One region of the Desulfovectis peckii genome, then DNA from elsewhere that is predicted to be linked to it. Evidence: a T-box and tRNA genes for the amino acid it is inferred to sense, from the RefSeq annotation. Region 1 holds a T-box; the other holds one or more tRNA genes.
The links. A T-box is a leader RNA that pairs with one kind of tRNA and senses whether it is charged. The one in region 1 lies ahead of metG (methionine--tRNA ligase), so its partner is inferred to be a tRNA-Met.
Positions count from the first base shown of each region.

Region 2: it has a tRNA-Met gene. The T-box ahead of metG (methionine--tRNA ligase) is inferred to sense a tRNA for this amino acid. The anticodon was not compared.

Region 1 is NZ_AP042409.1:2,214,427-2,221,687, reverse strand. It holds gene tmk (dTMP kinase) at 1-607, shown strand, start outside; gene holB (DNA polymerase III subunit delta') at 594-1,595, shown strand; gene ACZ5NG_RS11060 (PSP1 domain-containing protein) at 1,635-2,486, shown strand; gene ACZ5NG_RS11055 (initiation control protein YabA) at 2,455-2,787, shown strand; gene rsmI (16S rRNA (cytidine(1402)-2'-O)-methyltransferase) at 2,787-3,632, shown strand; gene ACZ5NG_RS11045 (AbrB/MazE/SpoVT family DNA-binding domain-containing protein) at 3,691-3,945, opposite strand; T-box leader at 4,170-4,411, shown strand; gene metG (methionine--tRNA ligase) at 4,503-6,047, shown strand; gene ACZ5NG_RS11035 (TatD family hydrolase) at 6,058-6,849, shown strand; gene cobO (cob(I)yrinic acid a,c-diamide adenosyltransferase) at 6,842-7,261, shown strand, end outside.
Region 2 is NZ_AP042409.1:2,111,361-2,118,621, forward strand. It holds gene rplK (50S ribosomal protein L11) at 1-270, opposite strand, end outside; gene nusG (transcription termination/antitermination protein NusG) at 295-822, opposite strand; gene secE (preprotein translocase subunit SecE) at 842-1,111, opposite strand; gene rpmG (50S ribosomal protein L33) at 1,155-1,304, opposite strand; gene tuf (elongation factor Tu) at 1,529-2,731, opposite strand; tRNA gene ACZ5NG_RS10490 (tRNA-Met) at 2,917-2,993, opposite strand; tRNA gene ACZ5NG_RS10495 (tRNA-Thr) at 3,002-3,077, opposite strand; tRNA gene ACZ5NG_RS10500 (tRNA-Met) at 3,082-3,157, opposite strand; tRNA gene ACZ5NG_RS10505 (tRNA-Tyr) at 3,236-3,321, opposite strand; tRNA gene ACZ5NG_RS10510 (tRNA-Thr) at 3,331-3,406, opposite strand; gene sigH (RNA polymerase sporulation sigma factor SigH) at 3,503-4,147, opposite strand; gene ACZ5NG_RS10520 (NYN domain-containing protein) at 4,331-4,873, opposite strand; gene rlmB (23S rRNA (guanosine(2251)-2'-O)-methyltransferase RlmB) at 4,836-5,579, opposite strand; gene thyX (FAD-dependent thymidylate synthase) at 5,658-6,407, opposite strand; gene ACZ5NG_RS10535 (Mini-ribonuclease 3) at 6,442-6,876, opposite strand; gene cysS (cysteine--tRNA ligase) at 6,861-7,261, opposite strand, start outside.

The DNA.
Region 1 (7,261 bases):
TGAAGGGATAGACGGTGCAGGAAAGACGACACAGTTTAATTTGCTAAAGGAATATTTACAGCAGCAAGGGGTTAAGGTATTTGCCGCCAGGGAACCGGGTGGCACACCGGTCGGGGAAGAGCTGCGCAAAATTTTACTGAATCCCCAGTACGGTGATTTGCATTACCGTACCGAAGCTTTACTATATGCTGCTGCCCGTGCCCAATTAGTGTACAGTAAAATTATTCCGGCTTTAAATGAGGGAAAAGTAGTTCTATGCGATCGCTTTGTGGATTCTACTATTGCTTACCAAGGATACGGTCGCGGTTTGTCAGAACGGTTTTTAGAGCAAATTAATGATTTAGCTACCGGTGGGCTTAAACCGGATTTGGTATTGGTGTTTGACTTAACCGTAGAGCAAAGTTTGAAACGCGTTAATAAGCGAAAAAACAACGACCGCCTGGAAAGTGAAGCACAAACCTTTTACCGGCAGGTTAGAAAAGGATATTTAGAGATCTGCCGAAAATATCCGGAAAACCATTTACTGTTAGATGCTTCTTTAACAATAAGTGAACTGCATCAGCTGGTTAAGGAAGCTGTGGAGGGCTTATTAAATGGCGGAAAATAACGCTGTTTTAAGCACTGATGAAATAATTGGCCACGAACAAAATATTGCCACTTTGTTGAAAACGGTAAAATTAAAAAAAGTAACCCACGCCTATCTTTTTATGGGGCCGGCCGGTGTTGGGAAGCTGACAACGGCATTGGCCTTTGCCCGGGCTTTGTTGTGCCTGTCTCCTGTTGAGGGAAAGAGCTGTAATCACTGCCGCCATTGTCAGCAGGTTAATACCGGTAACCACCCGGACTTGCACATTATTAAACCCAGTGGCGCAACTATTAAACTGGAACAAATTCATTTGTTGCAAAAAAATGTGTACTATCGCTCTTATCAGGGTGGCCGTCAAGTTTATATTATTGAAGATTGTGATACCATGACTTTAGAGGCGGCTAATGCTTTATTAAAGACATTAGAGGAACCCCCGGGCAACACGGTTTTCCTATTGGTATCGTCCCGACCTTATGGAATATTACCGACAATTCAGTCTCGGTGCCAGCAACTTTGGTTTAAACCAATGTCTGTGGAGCAAATTACGGAAGGACTTAAACGCTATAGCTCGGTTAATGACCGTGATGCCCAAATGATTGCCTCGATGGCCGGGGGTAGCTTAGGACAGGCTTTAAATCTTATCGAAGGAGATATTACAGAGCGCCGCAGGAAAATGTTAGATATTCTACAAAAGACCCGTCAAGGGGACCTTGTGGAATTGTTGAAAGAATCTGCCATTCTTTCCGATGATCGAACGACAGCCCTTGAGTTTGTCCGATTAATGCAGTTATGGCTGCGTGATCTGTTGGTATGGCAAAAAACAAAAGACATATCACTAATCATTAACAGTGACTTAATAAATATGATCAATGACTGGACTGAAAAGTATACACTGGACGGCTTGTTGGAAATGATCGAAGAAGGAGAAAAGGCCGCTTCCCGGTTAGAAGCAAAGGGCAATGTGAGATTGGTTTTAGATGCTTTGTTGTTAAAATTAGCTGTAACATAGATATTTTAGATATTGCTGTTTTATTAAGGAGGACAAGTTATGTCGTGTAAGGTGGTAGGCATCCGCTTTAAAAAAGCGGGAAAAATATATTTCTTTGATCCGGGTGATTTAGAATTACATCCCGGTGACGACGCCATTGTAGAAACAACCAGGGGAATTGAATATGGCAAGGTAATTCAAGGAATTAAAGAAGTAGCTGAAGAGGAAGTTGTCGCGCCTTTAAAGAAGGTGCTGCGCGTTGCCACGGAAGAGGACAAGTTGCAGTTAGAGAAGAACAAGAAAAAAGAAAAAGAAGCTTTTAATATTGGCTTGGAAAAGATAAAAAAACACAACTTGCCGATGAAGTTAATTGATGTAGAACAAACTTTTGATGGAAATAAAATAATTTTTTATTTTACGGCAGACGGCCGGGTTGATTTTAGAGAGTTAGTAAAAGATTTGGCTGCGGTCTTTAGAACGAGGATTGAACTGAGACAGATCGGTGTACGTGATGAAGCTAAAATGGTTGGCGGGCTAGGATGTTGTGGAAGAGAACTGTGCTGTAACTCTTGGCTGGCCGAGTTTGCACCGGTATCTATTAGAATGGCCAAGGATCAAAATTTATCATTAAATCCGGCCAAAATATCGGGTATTTGCGGTCGCCTAATGTGCTGTTTAAAATTTGAGAACGACATTTATGAAGAATACAAACAAAAGTTTCCGCCGAACGGCACGCTAGTAAAAACAATAATGGGCGAGGGAAAAGTCAACGGCTTTAATATATTTAAGAACACGGTGTCAGTAGAATTAAAAGAAAATAAAAATATTGTGGAACTACCGTTAGATGAGATTGAAATATTAAAAACAAAGGGTGAATGTTGTGGCGATTGTGCTGCCTGGGAGGATAGCTAAATTAGAGCTCATGGTTAAAGAGCTGTTAACTGAGCTGGAAGAAATTAAAAATTTAGTCCGTTCATTGGAGCTGGAAAACGAGAAACTGCGGCATGAGTTAATAGAGATGTATAATCAGCAAAATAAGGTTCCCGGCAATAAGAGTAAAATAACTAACGACAATGAACCGTCAACCTTGCTGCGCCTTTACGATGAGGGCTTCCATATTTGTAATGTCAAGTTTGCCCAATCCCGCCAGGAGGAATGTTTATTTTGTTTAAGTCTTTTGCGTCGTCAGGACAGTGAGGTGGGTGAAAATTAGTGCAGAAGGGCACTTTATATTTGTGTGCGACTCCGATTGGCAATTTAGAAGATATCACACTTAGGGTATTGAGAATTTTAAAAGAATGTGATTTAATTGCTGCTGAAGATACCAGGCATACCAGAAAGCTGCTGGCCCATTTCGATATTCACACATCAATAACCAGTTACCATGCTCATAATAAAGAAAGCAAAGGAAAACAGCTGCTTAAAAAATTACAGCAGGGATTAAACATCGCTTTAGTAACCGATGCAGGCATGCCGGGGATATCAGATCCGGGTTATGATTTGGTTAAATTGGCATTAGAGAATAATATTGCCGTCGTTCCGCTGCCGGGAGCCAATGCGGCAATAACGGCACTGGTAGTATCGGGACTGCCTACGGCGAAATTTGTCTTTGAAGGTTTTTTGCCGACTAATAAAAAATTGCGCCGTAAGCAGCTGAAAAAAATAAGCACGGAGACCCGTACCCTGGTATTTTATGAATCCCCGCACCGGTTAAAAGATACGTTAAGTGATCTGTTGGAATTTTTCGGAGAAAGACAAATTGCTGTTGCCCGCGAACTTACTAAGAAACATGAAGAAGTATATCGAGGAACACTAACCGATGCCTGTGAATATTTTGCCCGTCAGACTGTGCGGGGCGAATTTACATTGGTAGTTGCGGGTTGTCAAGCAGAAGAGCTTGCGGAGCAAACCGAGGTAGATGAGCAAACGATAGCTGCTCATGTTAAACAATGTATGCTACAAGGTATGGATAAAAAGCAAGCGATTAAAGAAGTGGCTAAAATACGCGGCATTCCCAAAAGAGATGTTTATAAAGAGGTGCTGCACATTGATGGATAGATAAAGCAACCATAGCGTTTGGTTGCTTTATCTGATTAATAATTAAATAACCGGTTAATTATATAGCTTTTGTAGATTCAAACATTGCTTCTGCACAGTTTCTGCATACTTGTTTACCTCTAAAAATATGCACGTCAGAAGCATTGCCACAGAATACGCAGGCCGGTTCGTACTTTCTTAAAATAATTTTTTCATTATCAACGTAGATTTCTAGTGCATCTTTTTCTTCAATGCCTAAGGTGCGCCGTAATTCAATGGGAATAACCACACGGCCGAGCTCGTCTACCTTCCGCACAATGCCTGTTGACTTCATGTTGCTCTCCCTCCCTCAAACTATGTTTACAGCAATTCGACAGCATGCACTAATAATTTACAAGTAAAGAGTACCAATGATTCCAAGAAAAGTCAATAACTAAATGAAAAAAAATACCAATTTTTTTTGATAAATTATCAATTAAGTATAAATAAGGTAAAACTTGACAAAGAATATTGACTAAGCTAGAATTTAGGTTGTAATGCTAAATGTCAATAATACCGTTAAAAGTGATGACAGGGAGTAGTAAATTGCCGGAACGCTGTACAGAGAGCGGGAGTTGCTGAAAACCCGTCAGTGGACGGCAATTGAAGATGGCCCTGGAACTGCGGGTCGAAACATTTGCAAGTAGGCCTTTGTCGGCTGACCGCCGTTAGACGGTTAAGGTGACAATTTCACCTATCGAGGCTACCGCTGTGAGGCGGCGCAAAATAGGGTGGTAACGCGGAACAACTCCGTCCCTTTGTCGGGATAGGAGTTTTTTTTATCAGCCGGATTTTTTTCAAGCTGCCGATACGGAATTTAGATAGAGCGATAAACATTTAGGAGGGTATAACTTGAGTAAAAAGACATTTTACATTACCACACCCATATATTATCCAAGTGATAACCTGCATATCGGCCATGCTTATACCACAGTTGCTGCAGACGCGATCGCAAGGTATAAAAAAATGACCGGATATGATGTTTATTTTTTAACCGGTTCTGATGAGCACGGTCAAAAGATTGAACGAAAAGCCAAAGAACAGGGGCAAACGCCGCAAGAATATGTCGACAAAATAGTTGTCGGCTTTAAGCATCTTTGGGAAAAGCTTGATGTTCAGTACGATGATTTTATTCGCACTACGGAAGAGCGTCATAAAAAAGTGGTACAAATGATTATGGAAAAATTGTACCGGCAGGGAGATATCTACAAATCCACCTATGAAGGTTGGTACTGCACGCCTTGTGAAACATTTTTTACTGAATACCAATTGGTAGACGGCAAGTGCCCGGATTGCCATCGGGAAGTTGAGTTATTGCAGGAAGAAAGTTATTTCTTTAGAATGTCAAAATACGCCGAGCGTTGGATGAAATATGTTGAGGAAAACCCCGATTTTATTCAACCGGCATCCAGGCGCAATGAAATGATTAGCTTTGTGAAGCAAGGCTTAGAAGATCTTTGCGTATCGCGCACTACTTTTGATTGGGGCATTAAAGTACCTTTTGATTCTAAACATGTGGTGTATGTTTGGGTAGATGCACTGACGAACTATATTTCTGCCTTGGGCTACGGCAGTGAAAATGATGAACTGTACCAAAAATATTGGCCGGCTGACTTACATTTGGTAGGCAAGGATATTGTCCGTTTCCATACCATTATTTGGCCGATTATATTGATGGCTTTAGACCTGCCCTTGCCGAAGAAAGTATTGGGTCACGGTTGGCTGCTGCTTGAGGGCGACAAAATGTCAAAATCCAAAGGCAATGTGGTGGATCCCTTAGTGTTAATCGACAAATACGGTGTAGATGCCATTCGTTATTACTTGCTAAGGGAAATGCCCTTTGGATCAGACGGCTATTATTCGGAAGAAGCACTGGCCAAACGGATAAATACCGATTTGGCAAATGATTACGGCAACTTGCTGTCACGTACCACCACTATGATTGGCAAGTATCAGCAAGGGCAATTAAAGAAACCTCAACCCGAGGGTCCGCTGGATGAAGAGTTGATTAATTTAGCGCAAGCAACTGTGGAATCGGTGGAAGAAGCATTAAACAAACTGGAGCTATCCACAGCACTGGCGATTATTTGGAAACTTATTGGGCGCGCCAACAAATATTTGGAAGAAACCGCTCCTTGGACCTTGGCCAAAGATCCGTCTCAGGCTGAGCGCTTAAACACCGTTTTATACAATGTAATTGAGGTAATTCGCTTTGCCACTATTATGGCCTCACCTTTTATGCCTACTACTGCGGGCAAAGTGTGGTCACAACTGGGAATCGAAGATAAGCCTGAACTCTGTAGCTGGGATAGTTTGCGCTGGGGGTTAATTCCGGAAGGTACGGTGGTGACAAAGGGAGAGGTGCTGTTTCCGCGCATTGACCTAGCAAAGCTTTAGAGGTGGTATAATGACATTAATTGACAGCCATGCCCATATTGATGATCAGCGTTTTGCCTCCGATCGGGAGCAAGTGATTCAGCGCGCTCTGGAGGCGGGAATAAAGCAGCTGATCAACGTTGGCAGCAATTTAGAAACGTCTAAGCAATCGGTTGCATTGGCAGAAAAATACCCCTTTATTTATGCGGCGGCAGGTGTTCACCCTCATGATGCTAAAAATCTGCCAAGCAACTATTTGAAAATATTAGAAGAAATATTGCAAAAGCCCAAAGTTGTGGCAGTAGGGGAAATTGGCTTGGATTACTATTATGAACTGTCACCGCGGGATGTGCAGCAAGAAGTTTTCATCGAACAGTTAAACTTAGCCAAAGAACTTGGCAAACCGGTGATTATTCACTTAAGGGATGCTTATGGTGATTTTTTAGATATAATGAGAAAAGAGCGCTTAGAACCGATAAAAGGCGTGATGCATTGTTTTTCCGGCAGTTGGGAGGTTGCTGAGGAATGTATGCAGCTGGGCTTTTACATTTCCTTTGCCGGGCCGATTACCTTTGATAATGCCAAGAGGTTAAGAGAAGTGGCTAAAAGAGTGCCGTTGGAAAAAATTTTGGTGGAAACAGACTGTCCGTATTTAACTCCCGTTCCTCATCGGGGCAAAAGAAATGAACCGGCTTATGTCCGTTATGTAGCGGAACAAATAGCTGAGATTAAAGGCTTAAGTGTTGAGGAAATAAGCCGGCAAACCGTACTAAATACCAGAAAGTTATTTGGTATTTCTGAGGACGGTGAAGAAAATGCCTAAAGACACGGTCGGATTAGTATTGGTTTTTACCGGTGACGGCAAAGGTAAGACTACTGCCGCATTGGGTACTGCGCTCAGGGCATGGGGACAAGGAATGCATGTACTGTTTTTGCAGTTTATTAAAGGCAGTTGGCCAACCGGTGAACAAAATGCAGTGCTAAAACTGGGAGATAGATTTGAATTTCTTCAGGTCGGTGAGGGATTTATTGATTTTTCCAATGCTGAGTCTTTAGAGCAACAGAAAAAAACAGCGGCCAAAGGCTTGGAAATTGCCCGCCAAGGGATTGCCTCCAACAAGTACCAGTTGATTGTGCTGGATGAAATTAATTATGCTCTGTCTTATGGGTTGGTGAAGATAAACGATGTGTTAAATCTTATAGAAAAGAAACCAAAGCAGTTGCACTTAATACTG
Region 2 (7,261 bases), 100 kb from region 1:
ACCGGATGCTTTTTCTATGCCGGCAGCTTTCTTTAGCAGTACTGCTGCAGGCGGGGTTTTAAGAATAAAGGTAAATGATCTATCCTCATAAATTGTGAGTTCAACCGGGATAACCAAACCGGCTTGTTTAGCGGTTCTTTCATTAAATTCTTTTACAAACGCCATAATATTAACCCCGTGCTGACCAAGAGCCGGTCCAACCGGTGGAGCCGGTGTTGCTTTTCCAGCAGGAATTTGCAGTTTAACCACTGCAGCTACTTTTTTAGCCACTACTCACACCTCCTCACACTACATCTAAACAATTTTTTGTACCTGAGTAAAATCTAATTCTATGGGAGTTTCCCGTCCAAACATGGAAACCATAACTCTTAATTTTGCCTTGTCGGGATAAATTTCTTCTATTACGCCGACAAAGTTTTCAAAGGGCCCACTGATAATTTGTACTTTTTCGTTAACGGCAAAGTCAACTTTGGGCCGCAGTTCTTCTCCACCCATTTGTTGCATGATGGCACTAACTTCTTCTTCACTCAACGGGATTGGTTTAGAACCCGAACCGACAAAACCGGTAACCCCCGGTGTATTGCGCACTACATACCAAGAGTCATCGGTCATAATCATTTCCACCAAAACATAACCTGGAAAAACCTTTTTCTTAGTAACCTTTTTCTTGCCATCCTTAATTTCTACCTCATCTTCCATAGGCACTAAAATACGGAAGATTTTCTCTTCCATATTCATTGATTCAATCCGTCTTTCCAGGTTGGCTTTAACTTTATTTTCATAACCGGAATAGGTATGTACCACATACCATTTCTTATCCATATTAAGTAGGAAGCCTCACTTATCTTATTATCAAACTTAAACCGCCGTTGAGAATGGAGTCCAAAACCCAAATAAGAGCAGCAACAAATGTTACCGTAGCCAATACTACACCGGTATAAACCATCGTCTCCCGGCGTGTCGGCCAGTGAACTTTTTTCAGTTCGCTTTTTACACCATTTAGAAAATCCTTTACGGCACCGGCCCGTTTTTTAGTCGCAGCGGTATTTTTCTTTTTTGCTACATTTTTGGCCTTTGCTGCTGCCGCTTCTGTATTTTTCTTCGCTACCATCTATAAGCACATCCTTAAACTACTAATAAACAATAGTTTATCTCTACTTTGTTTCTTTATGTACCGTGTGGGTTTTGCAATGACTACAGTACTTTTTCAATTCAATTCTATTGGAGTCGTTTTTCTTATTTTTAGTAGTTGTATAGTTTCTTCTCTTGCATTCCGTACATGCAAGCGTAATCCCTACTCTCACCGTTGCCACCTCCCAAAACTAAAAAAAGCTCCCCAGACCTATGCAAATTTCACCTTACAAATTTATCACAACTGTTTTTAGCTGTCAATAGCAGATATATTTAAACAATTATTTTTAGTCCAGTAATATTTTAACTCTGCCACTGCCATTTTATACCACAAGGCTTATTTTGCTGCTGAATAAAAACGGTACCTTCTACAATTGGTAAAAGGTACCGTTTTCTCTTACTCAATAATACTGGTTACAACACCGGCACCTACTGTGCGGCCACCTTCACGAATAGCAAAGCGCAAACCTTCTTCAATAGCAATCGGGGTAATCAGTTCAATTGTAAACTTGGTGTTATCGCCGGGCATTACCATCTCTACACCTTCCGGCAGGGTAATTACACCGGTTACGTCGGTTGTACGGAAGTAAAACTGTGGGCGATAACCGTTAAAGAACGGAGTATGACGTCCACCTTCTTCTTTGGTCAATACGTATACTTCCGCTTCAAACTTAGTGTGCGGGTTAATTGTTCCCGGCTTTGCCAACACTTGACCCCGTTCAATTTCTTTGCGATCTATACCGCGCAGCAGGCAGCCAACGTTGTCACCTGCTTCCGCATAGTCCAGTATCTTGCGGAACATTTCTACACCGGTAACTACGGTCTTGCGCGGCTTTTCTTGTAAACCGACGATTTCTACTTCGTCTTGAACTTTTACCATACCCCGCTCTACACGACCGGTTGCCACCGTACCACGACCGGTAATGGAGAATACGTCTTCTACCGGCATCAAGAACGGCTTATCTTTATCACGTTCCGGAGTAGGAATGTATTGGTCTACGTTGTCCATCAGTTCCAATATCTTGCCGCACCATTCGCATTCCCGCTTGCCGCAGCCACATTCTAACGCTTTCAGTGCTGAACCGGCAACAATCGGGGTATCATCGCCAGGAAATTCATATTCATTCAGCAGTTCCCGAACTTCCATGTCTACCAGTTCTAATAATTCTTCGTCGTCTACCATGTCTGCTTTGTTTAAAAATACGCAGATGTAAGGTACGCCTACTTGGCGGGACAGCAGAATGTGCTCACGGGTTTGGGGCATTGGACCGTCTGCCGCCGACACAACTAAAATGGCACCGTCCATTTGAGCTGCACCGGTAATCATGTTCTTAACATAGTCTGCGTGACCCGGGCAGTCTACGTGTGCATAGTGACGGTTTTCGGTTTCATATTCTACGTGTGAAGTATTAATGGTAATACCACGTTCACGCTCTTCCGGTGCATTGTCAATTTCATCATACTTCTTAACAGTTGCATGGCCGTATTGGGCCAATACCGTAGTAATTGCAGCGGTAAGAGTGGTTTTACCATGGTCTACGTGACCAATCGTACCAATGTTTACGTGCGGTTTTGTCCGCTCAAATTTAGCCTTTGCCATAGTTCTTCCCCCTTAACAACTTTTTACATTCTTTTTAATTATTGCCACGTTCAAAAATAATATACCATTTCACGCAAATGCTTAAACGGGTAAATACAACCAACTATGTACATTCGCTAACAAGGGGCAAAATCCTGCTTTAATTGGCAGTTAAAATAAAAAAATCCAGCCATTATGCTGGATTGTGGTAGCGGCGGCTGGACTCGAACCAGCGACACTACGGGTATGAACCGTATGCTCTGACCAACTGAGCTACGCCGCCATATTTTTTGGAGCCACCGACCGGGATTGAACCGGTGACCTCATCCTTACCAAGGATGCGCTCTACCTACTGAGCTACGGCGGCAATTTGGTTGCGGGGGAGGGATTTGAACCCTCGACCTTCGGGTTATGAGCCCGACGAGCTACCAGCTGCTCCACCCCGCGCCGACAAGATTTATTATAGCAAATTTCAACCTTTCTTGCAAGTGGTTTTATCAGCCAACTTCTTTGTTTGTCGAAAATTGGTGGAGGAGGTAGGATTCGAACCTACGAAGGCTACAGCCGTCAGATTTACAGTCTGATCCCTTTGACCACTCGGGAACTCCTCCATATTTATTTGGAGCCGACGATGGGACTCGAACCCGCAACCTGCTGATTACAAGTCAGCTGCTCTACCAATTGAGCTACGTCGGCTCAAACTCAGTGCATTTGTTATCTTAACAGATAATATCCACTATGTCAACTAAATTTAGTTAGCAATATTATCTAATTATCCAGCAAAACTACTTATTAATTTTCACGTTTTTCCAGATAACGCTCAATTTTTCTTTTTACACGCTGCAGCGCATTATCAATGGACTTTACATGACGGTTCAACTCTTCAGCAATTTCTTGATAAGACTTACCTTCCAGATAAGACATCAACACTTTCCATTCCAAGGAACTAAGAATTTCCTCCATCTTTTCTTCTATATCATCAAACTCTTCCCGACTGATAATCAGTTCTTCGGGATCGGTAATTTTCGAGCCGGAAATAACATCTAACAAGGTACGATCAGAATCTTCATCATAAATAGGCTTATTCAAGGAAATGTAGGAGTTAAGCGGAATATGCTTCTGGCGGGTAGCTGTTTTTATCGCCGTAATAATTTGCCGGGTAATACAGAGTTCGGCAAAAGCCCTGAAGGAAGAGAGCTTATCCATCCGGAAGTCACGAATGGCTTTATACAAGCCTATCATTCCCTCTTGGATGATATCTTCCCGATCTGCCCCAATCAAGAAATAACTGCGGGCCTTGGCACGCACAAAGTTCTTGTACTTATTAATTAAGTACTCTAATGCAGCATTATCACCGTTTCGAGCATATTCTACAATTTCTTCGTCAACTAATAGGTGATAATCACCAGCAACATCTCTTTGTGCATTAGCACTCATAGGAGATCGCCCCGCTTTCTATACATTTAAAAGCATAAAAATACATAAAAATACAAGTAATACTTCCTTAAGCCTTGTCTCAAAGACAAGTGTTAAGTATATTCTATTTAGATACTACAACAAACATTATAACTGACAATTAAAAGGCTAGTCAACTAAAAAACAAGCTTAGGGAAAAGTTGTCTAAATTTTTTTTCTTCTCCATTGTTCAAACTTCTTTCTAATTTCTTCGCCTAAACGGTTTTCCAGGTAATCATCCGCCGGAAGCGAGCTTTTGGAATTATTGCGGATTTCTTCTTTCTGCGCCTTAACTTGCTTTAGCAGTTCCAAGGGGGTGATGCGATATGCTCCTTGTCCAAAAATGATGCGTTGTTCGTCCCAATCAGATGTAACAACAAAAACCCTACCCTTCAAAACTGCTTGTCCGGCCAATCTTTCAATCAAAGAGTCAGCCGTTTCATCCTGTGCTGTATAGTATACTTCAATGCTATGTATTTTTTCCACATGTTCTGCCCCGCCCTTTACCTGATAGGCATCAAACACTACCGCAACGCGACTGCCGGAAACCGCCGCAAATTCAGACAATATGGAAATGAGTTTGTCACGGGCATGTTCAAGGGTTGTTTCTCGCAATTTTTCAAAGATCGGCCAGGCGTAAATGACATTGTATCCGTCAATAATGTAGCAATCAGCCATTGTTCCTTCCCATCTTACGTTGTCTGACAACCTCATATATCATCAGCGCCGCCGCAACTGAGGCATTTAGTGAATTTACTTTGCCCCGCATCGGCAATCTGGCAATAATATCACAGGATTCCTTCACTAACCGACCCAGCCCTTTACCCTCGCTGCCAATAACTAAAGCAATCGGTCCGTCCAAAGAAACATCCCAAATATCCTGCCCGTCCATATCTGCACCTACAACCCAAATGCCGCGTTGTTGCATTTTTTTAATCGTTTGCACCAAGTTAGTCACCCTTGCTACCGGGACATACTCAAGGGCACCCGCAGATGATTTGGCAACAGCTGCCGTCAGCTGTACCGAGCGGCGCTTAGGAATAATTACACCGTGTGCCCCCGCAGCATCTACCGTCCGAATGATGGCACCTAAATTATGCGGGTCATTGATTTCGTCCAGTATCACCAGAAAGGGCGGTTCATTAGTTATGCCGTCTAACAGCTCATCAAAGTTTTCATAATCCCTGGCCGCTGCGAAAGCAACAACCCCTTGATGAGATGTATTCGGAGCAAGTTTATCCAGATGCTGCCGATTAACATACTGAAGCGGCACTTTGCTTTCTTTGGCCAATTTTACAATTTCTTTAATTATTTCATTTTTCGCACCCGAGGCAAGGATGATTTTATTTAAAGCTCTGCCGGCACGCAAAGCCTCACGCACCGGATTACGTCCGACAATGATTGAATTTGACATCTTAACACCTACAATCATGGCAGCCAAGATACCGGGCGGCCTGTTTAATCATCTCCGGCAAGCCCATCCTTGGCTTCTCTATAATTGCTTCAGTCCGGTTAGGTAAAAATTCCTTACTTCCTCCATCCGGCCACAGCTTAGTTCCCCTTCGGGACAAGGGCCACTTAAACATCTTGGACCGGCATATTTAAATAATGTGGGCGCCACTTCTTTTACCAAACGCAACATTTCATTAGCCAAAGCCCTTATTTCCCATTGTGCCCGATTACAGCAACGAAGATTAAAAAAATGCATTAATTCCCTGGCATTCATTGTTACTACCATTTTGGTTTCCGCTGCATTAGGCAGTACAAACCGAGCATCTTCATAACCAAAGCGATCACCGCCAAAAAGTTCAACCCATTCATCATACCACTCTTGGATTTGGGCCATTTGATTCTCAAACTTTTTTACTGCTTGTTCCCCTAGCTGTTTAACTTTTAAAGGTATCACATAATCAAATGTTTCACCTCGGTTATGTTGCTTGGTTTCTCCCACATAACGCTGGGATTGAACGCTGAAGCTCGCTATTCGATGCCTGGTAATTTGTGCCAGCAGACTTCTGGATACACCCTCAACGCCAAAGGTAAAGGAGACGTGCTCTACCGGCGATAAATGACCCATATTCAAAAGCTTATTAATAAATTGGGTTTGATCTTTGCTACTGATATTTTCGGTTAACTGTTCGATATCAGCCGCTGAATAGCAAAGCTTGGCAGCCATAGCGATTACTTTTTCCGGGGCAGGTGTGTAAGTCAGTAGCTTAACATTTAAATTTTTTCTGCCCATGATATCCCCCCATTATCTGAACAATAACAACACATTAATCGGTAACGACCTCATTGGCTAATGCCAGTATTTCATTTAACCGGTCCTTATCCCCTTTCAAATAAAGATATCCAATCAGACTTTCAAAAGCAGTACTGTGTTTGTATTCCATCAGCTCGGCTCCCTTTGGTACATGCATCGACTTGGCGTTTCTACCACGCCTGACAACATCTTTTTCTTCTTCTGTCAGCTCGTCTTCTAAAGCAAAAAGCACCTTTGCCTGCGCTCCCGCACAAACATACTTAATTGCCCGGCGGTGCAGTTGATTGACCCGTACCGTTCCGTCAACCAGCAAAAAACGCCGCACCGCCAGCTCGTAAACCGCATCCCCTATATATGCCAAGGCCAGCGGTGGCAGCAAATGGGGGGCCTCCAGCGGTTGATCCGTATAAATTATTTTGTTACGGCGTTCATTCACAGTTTCTTCCATCTCACTCCTTCAGGTGTATCTTCTAAAATGATTCCCAAGTCTTTAAGCCGATCCCTAATGGTATCCGCAGTGTTCCAATCTTTGTTTTTACGTGCATTTTGACGAATTTCAATAATCAAGTTCAACAACCCTTCAGTTAAAGCATCATCTTGGGAAGGGCTTTCAATAATTATTCCGCCTGACGCATCTTCTTTAAATATCCCCAATACGCGATTGAAGGATAAAAACAGTTCTTCCGCCCGTTTTAGGCCGAAGACATCCTTGGTTTGAGCGGATTTTAACTTATTAATATACCCATTGATTTCTCTCGCTAAATCAAACCAAACCGCTATTGCTAATGCCGTGTTGAAATCATCATCCATTGCTTTTTCAAATGACTCTTTAA